One region of the Delftia sp. WSY_12 genome, then DNA from elsewhere that is predicted to be linked to it. Evidence: predicted binding sites of a transcription regulator. Region 1 holds the regulator's gene; the other holds the start of a gene.

What was found. Region 1 encodes NrdR, which represses ribonucleotide reductase genes. Its sites were predicted from a motif close to CACNANATNTNGTG; they were not measured.
Region 2: ACF8LI_RS26290 (ribonucleoside-diphosphate reductase subunit alpha) is a predicted target of NrdR. The motif match lies at 1,739-1,752, and genes of this name have one in related genera.

What each region holds. Positions count from the first base shown of each region.
Region 1 covers NZ_JBICKW010000012.1:378,354-383,723, reverse strand. Annotated here, with positions in the region: gene ACF8LI_RS07255 (DUF748 domain-containing protein) at 1-4, opposite strand, end outside; gene ACF8LI_RS07250 (lytic transglycosylase domain-containing protein) at 772-1,692, shown strand; ZMP/ZTP riboswitch at 1,829-2,004, shown strand; gene glyA (serine hydroxymethyltransferase) at 2,039-3,286, shown strand; gene nrdR (transcriptional regulator NrdR) at 3,309-3,764, shown strand; gene aroC (chorismate synthase) at 3,827-4,924, opposite strand; gene ACF8LI_RS07230 (helix-turn-helix domain-containing protein) at 5,250-5,370, shown strand, end outside.
Region 2 covers NZ_JBICKW010000060.1:78,229-83,598, forward strand. Annotated here, with positions in the region: gene ACF8LI_RS26290 (ribonucleoside-diphosphate reductase subunit alpha) at 1-1,612, opposite strand, end outside; gene ampD (1,6-anhydro-N-acetylmuramyl-L-alanine amidase AmpD) at 2,142-2,783, opposite strand; gene ACF8LI_RS26300 (sigma-54-dependent transcriptional regulator) at 2,770-4,284, opposite strand; gene ACF8LI_RS26305 (PAS domain-containing sensor histidine kinase) at 4,284-5,370, opposite strand, start outside.

The DNA of each region.
Region 1 (5,370 bases):
GCATGGGGCTCTAATAACTAGTACGGCGCCATCCTGGACAGAGGACGCAGCGGTGGCTGCATTGCATCAGAAATTGGGCTGGCAGCAAGGCCTCAACCCGCATCACCGCACATTTCTTGACGTTGCAGTCACCCTGGAACGACAAAGCCCGGAAGCCTTGAACCGGCTTCCGGGCTTTACGGCAGGCACAAGTCCTGGCCGTTTTCCGCAGTCAAGGAGAGGATGGTCCTTGCTGCTCGGAAGCAAGAGATTGCTTCCAGGAAGGCCGCGGAAGAAGACTTGAACGACTGTGCCCGAACCATCGAACACCACTTTTACCCGTCTTCCACCTTGGCGAGACGACTGCAGAAGCAGTCGCCTCCAATATAGAAGGACGCAGGCCAGGCCTGCCAGTGCTTTTGCATTTCATTGCAATTTCATGAAGCCCTGTACAACCGCCGCAAGCGCCCCACATCGGTAGCACGCAACCTGCTCTCAAACACTCAGAAACTGTGTTTGCATCCATGGTTTGTTATTATTCATCGATCTAACAAACGCACTTCATAGTGTTGACCGTGTATTTGGTGAACTCCTAGAATCCGCCAGCGCTCGAATAGAGCGTTTTTTGTTTCTGCTGCCTCACGACTGAGCAGATCCCGCAGGCCTACAACGCAACGGTGCACCAAGCGCCAGCCTCCCGGATCCGCAGCACCCAATCCAGGGTGTCAGCCTCACCGGCCTTCGCTTCGGCGAAGGCCGTTTCGGGTTGGTGCCCCTAGAAAGGAAAAAGCTATGCCAGCGTCAGGAAAATTTTTCGCCGCCGCGCGAACGTTCGCCATCGATGTGGCCAACGGTTTTCTTGCCATCATCCACAACAGCTTCGCCCTTCTGGGCCTGGCTGTGGCCTTCCTGGCCATTACCTTGTTCGCCCGTCCCGACCTGCGCGATGCCGGAGAGAGCCAGCTGCGCTCCTGGCTGACCGCTCGCCAGATGGCCGAGCTGGGTGCGCCCGTCGAACTCGCGGCCAGCGACCGCGCGACGGCGACCAACCCGAAGAACCTGCCCAAGGATCAGGCGGCCGTGGCCTTCTGGCTCAGCAAGAAGTACCGCGTGGCGCCCGAGCCCATCGCGGCACTGGTCAGCGAAGCCTACGACCTGGGCAAGGTCAACCGCCTGGACCCGACGCTGATCCTGGCCATCATGGCCATCGAATCCAGCTTCAATCCGTTCGCGCAAAGCGCTGTCGGCGCGCAAGGCCTGATGCAGGTGATGACCACGGTGCATACCGACAAGTACGAGAACTTCGGCGGCCAGAACGCCGCGTTCGACCCCGTCAGCAATCTGCGCGTGGGCGTGCGCGTGCTCAAGGAGTGCATTGAGCGCGCCGGCTCCATCGAAGGTGGCCTGCGCTACTACGTGGGCGCGGCCAACCTGCCCACCGACGGCGGCTATGCCGCCAAGGTGCTGGCCGAGCACCAGCGCCTGCGCATGGCCGCCGGCCTGCGTGCCGTGCCGCTGATGACCGCCAAGATCGAGCAGCCCAAGCAGGCCGTCCAGATCGCAGCCACCAAGCCGGCCACATCCACGGCCGAGGCAGCCGGACCTGCGGCCTCGGCTGCGTCCGCTGGTACCCCGGCAGTGCCGGTCAGCTCGAGCAGCATGTCCGCGCGCACCGAACAGGTGGCCCTGCAGACACAGGAGCCGGCGCTGTAACCGGAACCACCGACATGGCGCACGAAGCTGGCTAAGGCCAGCTTTTTTCATGCCTGCCTGCACCCGCTGATCTGCCAGGCAGGCGGCTTCGCCAACGCCCCTCGCCTGTCTTCGGCTCCATCAGCTCAGCTACACTAGCGGGGTACGCAACTGGCGATAGGCGCAGCCGCTTCACGCACCGCTGCCGCTGACGTGGAAACCAGCAGAAGGCCTGAAAAGAACCACCTTCTGTGAACCACCGGGGAGCGTACCGCCCAGCCTCCATGCGCACGCGGGATCTGGAGTGTTCCGCCGTTCGCCTGGGCAGCCCTTGGCCTCAAGGGAATTTCAAGTTCACAGGACTGCCATGTTTCAACGCACCAATACCGTCGAGAAGGTCGACGCCGAAGTCTTTGCCGCCATCCAGGCCGAGAACCTGCGTCAACAAGAACATATCGAGCTGATCGCCAGCGAGAACTACTGCTCGCCCGCCGTGATGGAAGCCCAGGGCTCCCAGCTCACCAACAAGTACGCCGAAGGCTACCCGGGCAAGCGCTACTACGGCGGCTGCGAGAACGTCGATGTGGTCGAGCAGCTTGCCATCGACCGTGTCAAGAAGCTGTTCGGCGCCGAAGCCGCCAACGTTCAGCCCAACTCCGGCTCCCAGGCCAACCAGGCCGTGCTGATGGCCTTTGCCAAGCCCGGCGACACCATCATGGGCATGAGCCTGGCCGAAGGCGGCCACCTGACGCACGGCATGCCGCTGAACATGTCGGGCAAGTGGTTCAACGTGGTCTCCTACGGCCTGAACGCCGAAGAAGCCATCGACTACGACAAGATGGAAGCGCTGGCGCGCGAGCACAAGCCCCGCATCATCGTGGCCGGCGCATCGGCCTACGCCCTGGCCATCGACTTCGAGCGCTTCGCCAAGATCGCAAAGGAAGTCGGCGCCATCTTCTGGGTGGACATGGCCCACTACGCCGGCCTGATCGCCGCGGGCGTGTACCCCAACCCCGTGCCCCACGCCGACGTGGTCACCACCACCACGCACAAGAGCCTGCGCGGCCCGCGCGGCGGCGTGATCCTGATGAAGGCCGAGCATGAGAAGGCCATCAACAGCGCCATCTTCCCCGGCCTGCAAGGCGGCCCGCTGATGCACGTCATCGCCGGCAAGGCCGTGGCCTTCAAGGAAGCACTGTCTCCCGAGTTCAAGGCCTACCAGGAGCAGGTCGTGAAGAATGCCAAGGTCGTCGCCGAAACGCTGACGGCCCGCGGCCTGCGCATCGTCTCCGGCCGCACGGAAAGCCACGTCATGCTGGTGGACCTGCGCGCCAAGGGCATCACCGGCAAGGCGGCCGAAGCCGCACTGGGTGCCGCCCACATGACGATCAACAAGAACTCCATCCCCAACGACCCCGAAAAGCCGATGGTCACCAGCGGCATCCGCGTGGGCACGCCCGCCATGACCACGCGCGGCTTCAAGGAAGAGGAAGCCCGCCTGACGGCCAACCTGCTGGCCGACGTGCTGGAGAACCCCAGCGACGAAGCCAACCTGGCCCGCGTGCGCGCCCAGGTGGCCGAGCTGACGGCCCGCTTCCCGGTCTACGGCGCCTGATTTGAGCGCATAGAGGCCTGCCATGAAGTGCCCGTTCTGCAGCCACCCGGACACCCAGGTCGTGGAGACCCGTGAGGCCGAGGATGGGGGCTTCATCCGCCGCCGCCGCCAATGCGGCGGCTGCGACAAGCGCTTCACCACCTACGAGCGGCCCGAGGTCAGCTTCCCCGCCATCGTCAAGAAGGACGGGCGGCGCATCGAGTACGAGCGCGCCAAGCTGCTGGGTTCGTTCAAGATTGCGCTGCGCAAGCGTCCCGTGAGCACGGAGCAGATCGATGCCGCCATCGAGCGCATCGAGGAACGGCTGCGCAACCTGGGCGAGCGCGAAGTGCTCTCCAGCCGCCTGGGCGAGATGGTGATGCGCGAGCTCAAGCTGCTCGACAAGGTCGGCTACATCCGCTACGCCAGCGTCTACCGCAGCTTCGAGGACGTGGACGACTTCAAGAACGTCATGGATGAAGTCCGCAATCCTGGCTGATCAGGCCGGCAGGACACAAGAAAGCCGCCCTTGGGCGGCTTTCTTGTGTCCTGGCAGCGCTTTCAGGGCGCCGCGGCAGGAATCGGCGCCAGGCCTGAATCGACGTCGCCGCACTGGGCGCGGTGGCGCAGGGCGTGGTCCATCACCACCAGGGCCAGCAACGCTTCGGCGATGGGCGCGGCGCGGATGCCCACGCAGGGGTCATGGCGACCCTTGGTGATGACTTCGGTGCTCTGGCCCTGGGTGTCGATGGACTCGCGCGGCGTGATGATGGAGCTGGTGGGCTTGATGGCGATGCGCACCTCCAGATCCTGGCCCGTGCTGATGCCGCCCACGATGCCACCGGCGTTGTTGCTGCGAAAGCCTTCGGGGCTCAGCGAGTCGCCGTGCGTGGTGCCGCGCTGGACCACGCTGTCGAAGCCCGCGCCGATCTCCACGGCCTTGACGGCGTTCAGGCCCATCATGGCGTAGGCGACGTCGGCATCGAGGCGGTCATACAGCGGCTGGCCCAGGCCCACCGGCATGCCACTGGCCTGCACGCGCAGCGCGGCGCCGCAGGAGTCGCCCGACTTGCGCAGCGCATCCATGTATTCCTCGTAGCGGGACACATCGGCCACCGGCGCAAAGAAGGGATTGTTGCGCACATGCTCCCAGCTCTCGAAGGGCAGCGACAGCTCGCCCACCTGGGTCATGCAGGCGCGGAACTCGGTGCCGAATTTTTCCTTGAGCCACTTCTTGGCCACGGCGCCGGCCGCCACCGTGGGCGCCGTCAGCCGTGCGGAGGAGCGGCCGCCGCCGCGCGGATCACGGATGCCGTACTTCTGGAAGTAGGCGTAGTCGGCATGGCCGGGACGAAAGCTTTGCGCAATGTTGGAGTAGTCCTTGCTGCGCTGGTCGGTATTGCGGATCAGCAAAGCGATCGGCGTGCCCGTGGTGCGGCCTTCGTAGACACCCGAGAGGATTTCCACCGCGTCCGGCTCGTTGCGCTGCGTCACGAACTTGCTGGTGCCGGGGCGGCGGCGGTCCAGGTCGTGCTGGATATCCGCCTCGCTCAGTGCCATGCCAGGCGGGCAACCGTCGATGACGCAGCCGATGGCCGGGCCATGCGATTCGCCGAAGTTGGTGACAGTGAATAGGGTTCCGAAGGTGTTGCCGCTCATAGGCCGATGATTATGCCCGGGTCGCCCCCAGGCGCCGCTCCCGCTGCAGCGGTGCATTGCGCAGGCTGCCATCTCCTGCAAAGAAACAATAAAACTATCAAATTACAAATATTGATAGCTAGAATTACAGAACATTGTTCTTCAACCGCCTGCGGACCATCCCTCAGGCACCAGCCGCAACTTGCGGGAGATTCGTGAAATGCAGACCTCTTCCGGCTCAACGCAACGCCAGGATCGCAGCGATCCTGCGAGCAGCACTCCACCGCCCTCACCCATCCTTCAACAGGATGCCGGTGACCAGAATCTTCACCCCACCCTGATGACCATGCTGCTGGTCTCAGCCAGGCCCGATGATTTCAGAACCCGCAACCGGCTTGCCCAGGCCAAGCAGTACATGCGGGCCCGGCTGGATGACCCCGAGCTCAAGCCCCTGCAGGTGGCCCAGG
Region 2 (5,370 bases), on a different contig from region 1:
ACAGCTTGAGTTCGCCGGTGTCGGCCTTGGTTTCGTAGGCCGTGTAGGCGCGCTCGAAGGCTGCGCCGAAGAGGTCGTGCAGGTCGCCGACATCGGAGGGCGAGAACAGGGTCCACTGGCCCTTTTCCATGACGCGCTTCATGAACAGGTCGGGAATCCAGTTCGCCGTGTTCATGTCGTGCGTGCGGCGGCGGTCGTCACCCGTGTTCTTGCGCAGCTCGAGGAATTCCTCGATGTCCAGGTGCCAGGTCTCCAGGTACGTGCAGACGGCGCCCTTGCGCTTGCCGCCCTGGTTCACGGCCACGGCCGTGTCGTTGACCACCTTGAGGAAGGGCACCACGCCCTGCGACTCGCCGTTCGTGCCCTTGATGCGCGAACCCAGGGCGCGCACGCGCGTCCAGTCGTTGCCCAGGCCGCCGGCGAACTTGGACAGGAGGGCGTTTTCCTTGATCGACTCATAGATGCCGTCCAGATCGTCGGGCACCGTGGTCAGGTAGCACGAAGACAGCTGCGAGCGCAGCGTGCCGCTGTTGAACAGCGTGGGCGTGCTGCTCATGAAGTCGAAGGAAGACAGCAGTTCGTAGAACTCGATGGCGCGCGCGTTGCGGTCCTCTTCCTGCAGCGCCAGGCCCATGGCCACGCGCATGAAGAAGGACTGGGGCAGCTCGATGCGCGTCTTGCGCACGTGCAGGAAGTAGCGGTCATACAGGGTCTGCAGGCCCAGGTAGTCGAACTGCTGGTCGCGTTCGGCCTTGAGGGCGGCAGCCAGGCGGGGCAGGTCGTAGTTCAGCAGCTCGGGGTTGAGCAGCTCGTTGTCCACGCCCTTCTGGATGAAGCCGGGGAAGTAGGCGGCGTAGGCCGACTGGATGTCGGCAGGCTGCACGTCATGGCCCATGACCTCGCGCACGATGGTGTGCAGCAGCAGGCGGGCGGTGACGTAGGTGTAGTCGGGGTCCTTTTCGATCAGCGTGCGCGCGGCCAGGATGGAGGCCTTGAAGACTTCTTCGATCGGCACGCCGTCGTACAGGTTGCGCAGCGTCTCGGCAACGATGGGCGCGGCCTGGATGTCGGCATTGAGGTTGCGGCAGGAGGCCTCGATCAGGGCCAGCAGGCGGGCCTGGTCCAGAGGAACGCGCTGGCCGTTGTCGGTCACATGCAGCACGGGGGCGGGCGCGGCCGCAGCGGCGGCAGCGGCCTCGGCGGCCTTCTTCTGCTCGGCACGCTCCTGGTTGCGGCGGTCGCGGTACAGCACGTAGGCGCGCGCCACGTCGTGGTGGCCGCCGCGCATCAGGCCCAGCTCGACCTGGTCCTGCACGTCTTCAATATGGAAGGTGCCGCCGCCCGGACGCGAGCGCAGCAGGGCGCGCACCACGGCCTGGGTGAGCTCGTCCACGGTCTCGCGCACGCTGGCGGAGGCAGCGCCCTGGGCGCCGCGCACGGCCAGGAAGGCCTTGGTCAGCGCGACGGCGATCTTTTGCGGGGTGAAGGGCACCACGTCGCCGCTGCGGCGGATGATCTGGTAGCCGTCCTGCACGGACAGGTGATGGGCGGAGGAAGGATTGGCAGCATCACCGTGCGCAGCGGGAGCCAAAGAATTCAGTGCTTCTTGCATGAGTTTCCTCAACGGGTGTTTGTGGATAGAACGGACGCGGACCTGCACTGGGGGCAGGCTTGCTGGGAGATGGAATCGATGGCCGGATGTGCACACCGTTTTCACAGGGTGTGCACAGCTTGTGAACACTAGATATGGTGTCCGGCGTGCTCTCAGGCACTACCTGTAGTGTATCGCCGTCTCATGTACACGGGGTACTCACGGCCGGAAAACCGCTGTTTGCGCTGCGCCAAAACAGTGCCCAGCATGCAAGCCCATAGCAGCAGATCACCGCTGCGCGGTGGCTGGCGGGCGATGGCCTGTCGCAAGCCGCTACAGCCTTGCCGCTGCGCCGGTCGGACCGCCGAAAGCCCCATGAACAGTGGGGCTGCGACACATGCGTGAATTTGTAAAAAAAGATCAGGCCGGCCCGGCGTGCGCCTGCGCGCCACATGGGTTGCTTTCTGGATTGACAGCGCACTTTTCCTGGGCCTGTGGACAAGCCGGCCTGCGTGCAAGGCCTGGCGCAGTCCGGCAGGAGGGTGTGTGCTTACGTGGAGGGCTGGCCGGCGCGGGGCGGCAGCTGCCAGTTCGCCGTGGCCTGGTGACGGGACAGCAGCCCGCGCAGCCGGGGCCAGTCGAAGCCGGGGCCGGGATCGCGTTTGCGGCCGGGCGCAATGTGCTCATGGCCTGCGAGATGGGCGACGGGGTAGCGTGCGGCGATGGCTTCGCACAGGTTCTCCAGGGCCGCATATTGCGCCGGCTCGAACGGCAGTCCCTCCAGGCCCTCCAGCTCTATGCCGATGGAGTCGTCGTTGCAGCGATCCTTGCCGCGCCAGCTGGAGGCGCCCGCATGCCAGGCGCGCGCGTCACAGTCCACAAATTGCCAGACCTCGCCCAGGCGCGTGACGAAGAAATGCGCCGACACCTCCAGGCCGCGTATGCCCTGGTAGTAAGGATGGGCGTCCCAGTCGAGCTGGTTGGTGAACAGTTGCTGGACCGCCCCCGTGCCGTACTCGCCGGGGGGCAGGCTGATGGAGTGCACGACGACCAGATCGACCAGGGCCTGGGCCGGGCGCTCGCCGAAGTTGGGCGAGGGCAGGTGGCGTGCCTGTTGCAGCCAGCCGCCTTGCCAGGTCCAGGCCGGGGCCGTGGTCGTGGTAGCTGGTGCCTGCGGATCAGGCTTCGCCATGGCCGCCTCCGTCCGCCTCGGCGCTGGCGTCGCCGGGCAGGGCGATGTTCAGCCGGTCGATGCGGTAGCGGATCTGGCGCAGGCTCAGCCCCAGGCGCGCGGCCGTGGCCGTGCGGTTGAAGCCGTTTTCCTGCAGCGCCTGCACCAGGATGCTGCGCTCGCGCTCGTCCAGCCAGGCCTGCAGGTCGCGGGGCAGCTCCATGTCGGCAGGCTCCGGCGGCGGTGCGGCGCCGTCGTGCGCCTGGGTCTGCGCCGATGCGGGTGGAGCCGGCGGAGTGCCGCAGGGCAGCTGCATCTCGGGGTCTATGCGCAGCGGCCCTTCCTCGCCCAGCGTGATGGCGCGGTGCAGCAGGTTCTCCAGTTCACGCACATTGCCGGGCAGGGGCAGGCGGGCGATCTGCTCCAGGGAACGCTCGTCGATCTCGGGCATGGGCAGGCCCGACTCCTGCGACAGCCGTGCCAGCAATGCACGGCACAGCGCGGGCAGGTCCTCGCGGCGCTCGCGCAGCGGCGGAAGAAGTACTTCGATGACGTTGAGGCGGTAGTACAGGTCCTGGCGAAAACGTCCTGCCTGCACGTCGGCGGCCAGGTCGCGGTGGGTGGCGCTGACGATGCGCACGTCGGCTGCTTCCTCCTGCGCCGAGCCCAGGGGGCGCACGCGGCGTTCCTGGATGGCGCGCAGCAGCTTGGCCTGCATGGGCAGCGGCAGGTCGCCGATTTCGTCGAGGAACAGGGTGCCGCCGCGTGCCGCCTGGAAATAGCCGTCGCGGTCCTGGGTGGCTCCGGTATAGGAGCCCTTGCGGGCGCCGAAGAACTCGGCCTCCAGCAGGTTTTCGGGGATGGCGCCGCAGTTCACGGCCACCATGGGGCCGTGGGCGCGCTGGCTGCAGGCGTGCAGGGCGCGCGCCACCAGCTCCTTGCCCGTGCCCGACTCGCCGTGCACCAGCACCGGCGCCATGCCGCGCGCCACCTTGGCAATGCGCTGCTTGACGGCCTGCATGGCGGGCGACTCCCCAACCATGGCGTCGAGCGCCCCGCCGCCGCTGAGCACGGGGCTTGCGGCCGACGCCGCCGAGGGGCTGCGCGCCGGCATCACGCCGGGGGGCGGCACGCCGCCCACGCCCTGGGCGGCCGAGGCCACGACCAGGCGGAACTGCTTGAGGTCCACGGGCTTGGTCAGATAGTCGAAGGCGCCCGAGCGCAGGGCTTCGACGGCATTTTCGGCCGAACCGTAGGCGGTCATGACCACGCAGCGTTCTCGCCGCTGCTGGTTGCGCAGGTCCTGCAGCAGCTCCATTCCCATGCCGTCGGGCAGGCGCATGTCGGTGATGACCACGTCGAAGCGCTGGGTCTGCAGCTGTTCGCGCGCCTCGCCCACGCTGGCGGCGGTTTCCACGCGGTAGCCTTCGCGCAGCAGGGTCAGTTCATAGAGGGTGCGCAGATCCGGCTCGTCGTCCACGACAAGAATCGATGCGGCAGCGGGCAGGGAGTTCAAGGGCATCACACCACAATCTGGTCAAACAGGGAGGCCGGCAGAGCCGATGCGGCGCCGGCGCGGAACACGATGCTGAAGGCATTGCCCTCGACAGGGCCGTGCGGCGCGGGCCGCGACAGCCGCTGGTAGCTGATGCCTGCATCGTAGCGCTGGCACAGCTCGCGGCAGATGTACAGGCCCAGGCCGCTGGAGCGGCTTTCCGACGAGAAGAAGGGCTCGAACAGATGGCGCTGCACCGTGGGCTCCAGTGCGGCGCCGTCGCTCCAGACCTGCAGCCAGATCTGGCCTGCGGCCGGCGCGCCGGTCAGCACCTGCAGCGTATGCGGCTGCTGGGCGTTGCTGCGGTAGCGCTGGGCGTTGTCCAGCAGGTTCACCAGGATGCGGCGCAGGTGCTCGCCGTCGAACACCACGGTCCTTGCGCGCGCGTCCAGCAGCAGCTGGACGCTGCGCGCAGGCTGGCCCTGGGCCTGCCACTCCTGGCAGGCCTGGGCCACATGCTGGTCCAGGTCCAGCAGGCCGGCGTGGGCCTCGCCAATGTGCTGCTGGGCCCGCGCGATGTTGAGCACGTCCTCGACGGTGCGCGCCAGCCGCTCGGCGTTCTGGCCCACGATGCGGCACAGCTGCTGCTGGGCCGGGTTCTGCGCCAGATCTTCTGCCAGCAGGGCGTTGGCCTGGGTGATGGCGGCCAGCGGATTGCGGATCTCATGGGCCACGGCGGCGGACATGCGGCCCATGGAGGCCAGCTTTTCCGTGCGCAGCCGCGCCTCCATTTCGCGCAGGTCGTGCAGAAAGACCACGCACAGCTGCTGCAGCAGCGCGGGCTCGGCGGCATCGGTGGCGTCGGACGGGGTGGCGACCTCGGTCAGCCAGGTTCGCAGATGCAGTCCCGTCATGCCTTCCTGGCCGATGGACTGCAGATGGATGGCGGCCGATATCGGCAGGTTCTGGGCAAAGCTCTGGGCCACGGCATCCTGCAGCCGCTGCCAGCCGGCGTGTTCCTTGAGGGCGAAGGGCAGGGCATGCGCGTCGGCCAGTCCCAGCAGGTGCAGCGCGGCCGGGTTGGCCTGCTGCACGCGGAATTGGGGATCAACC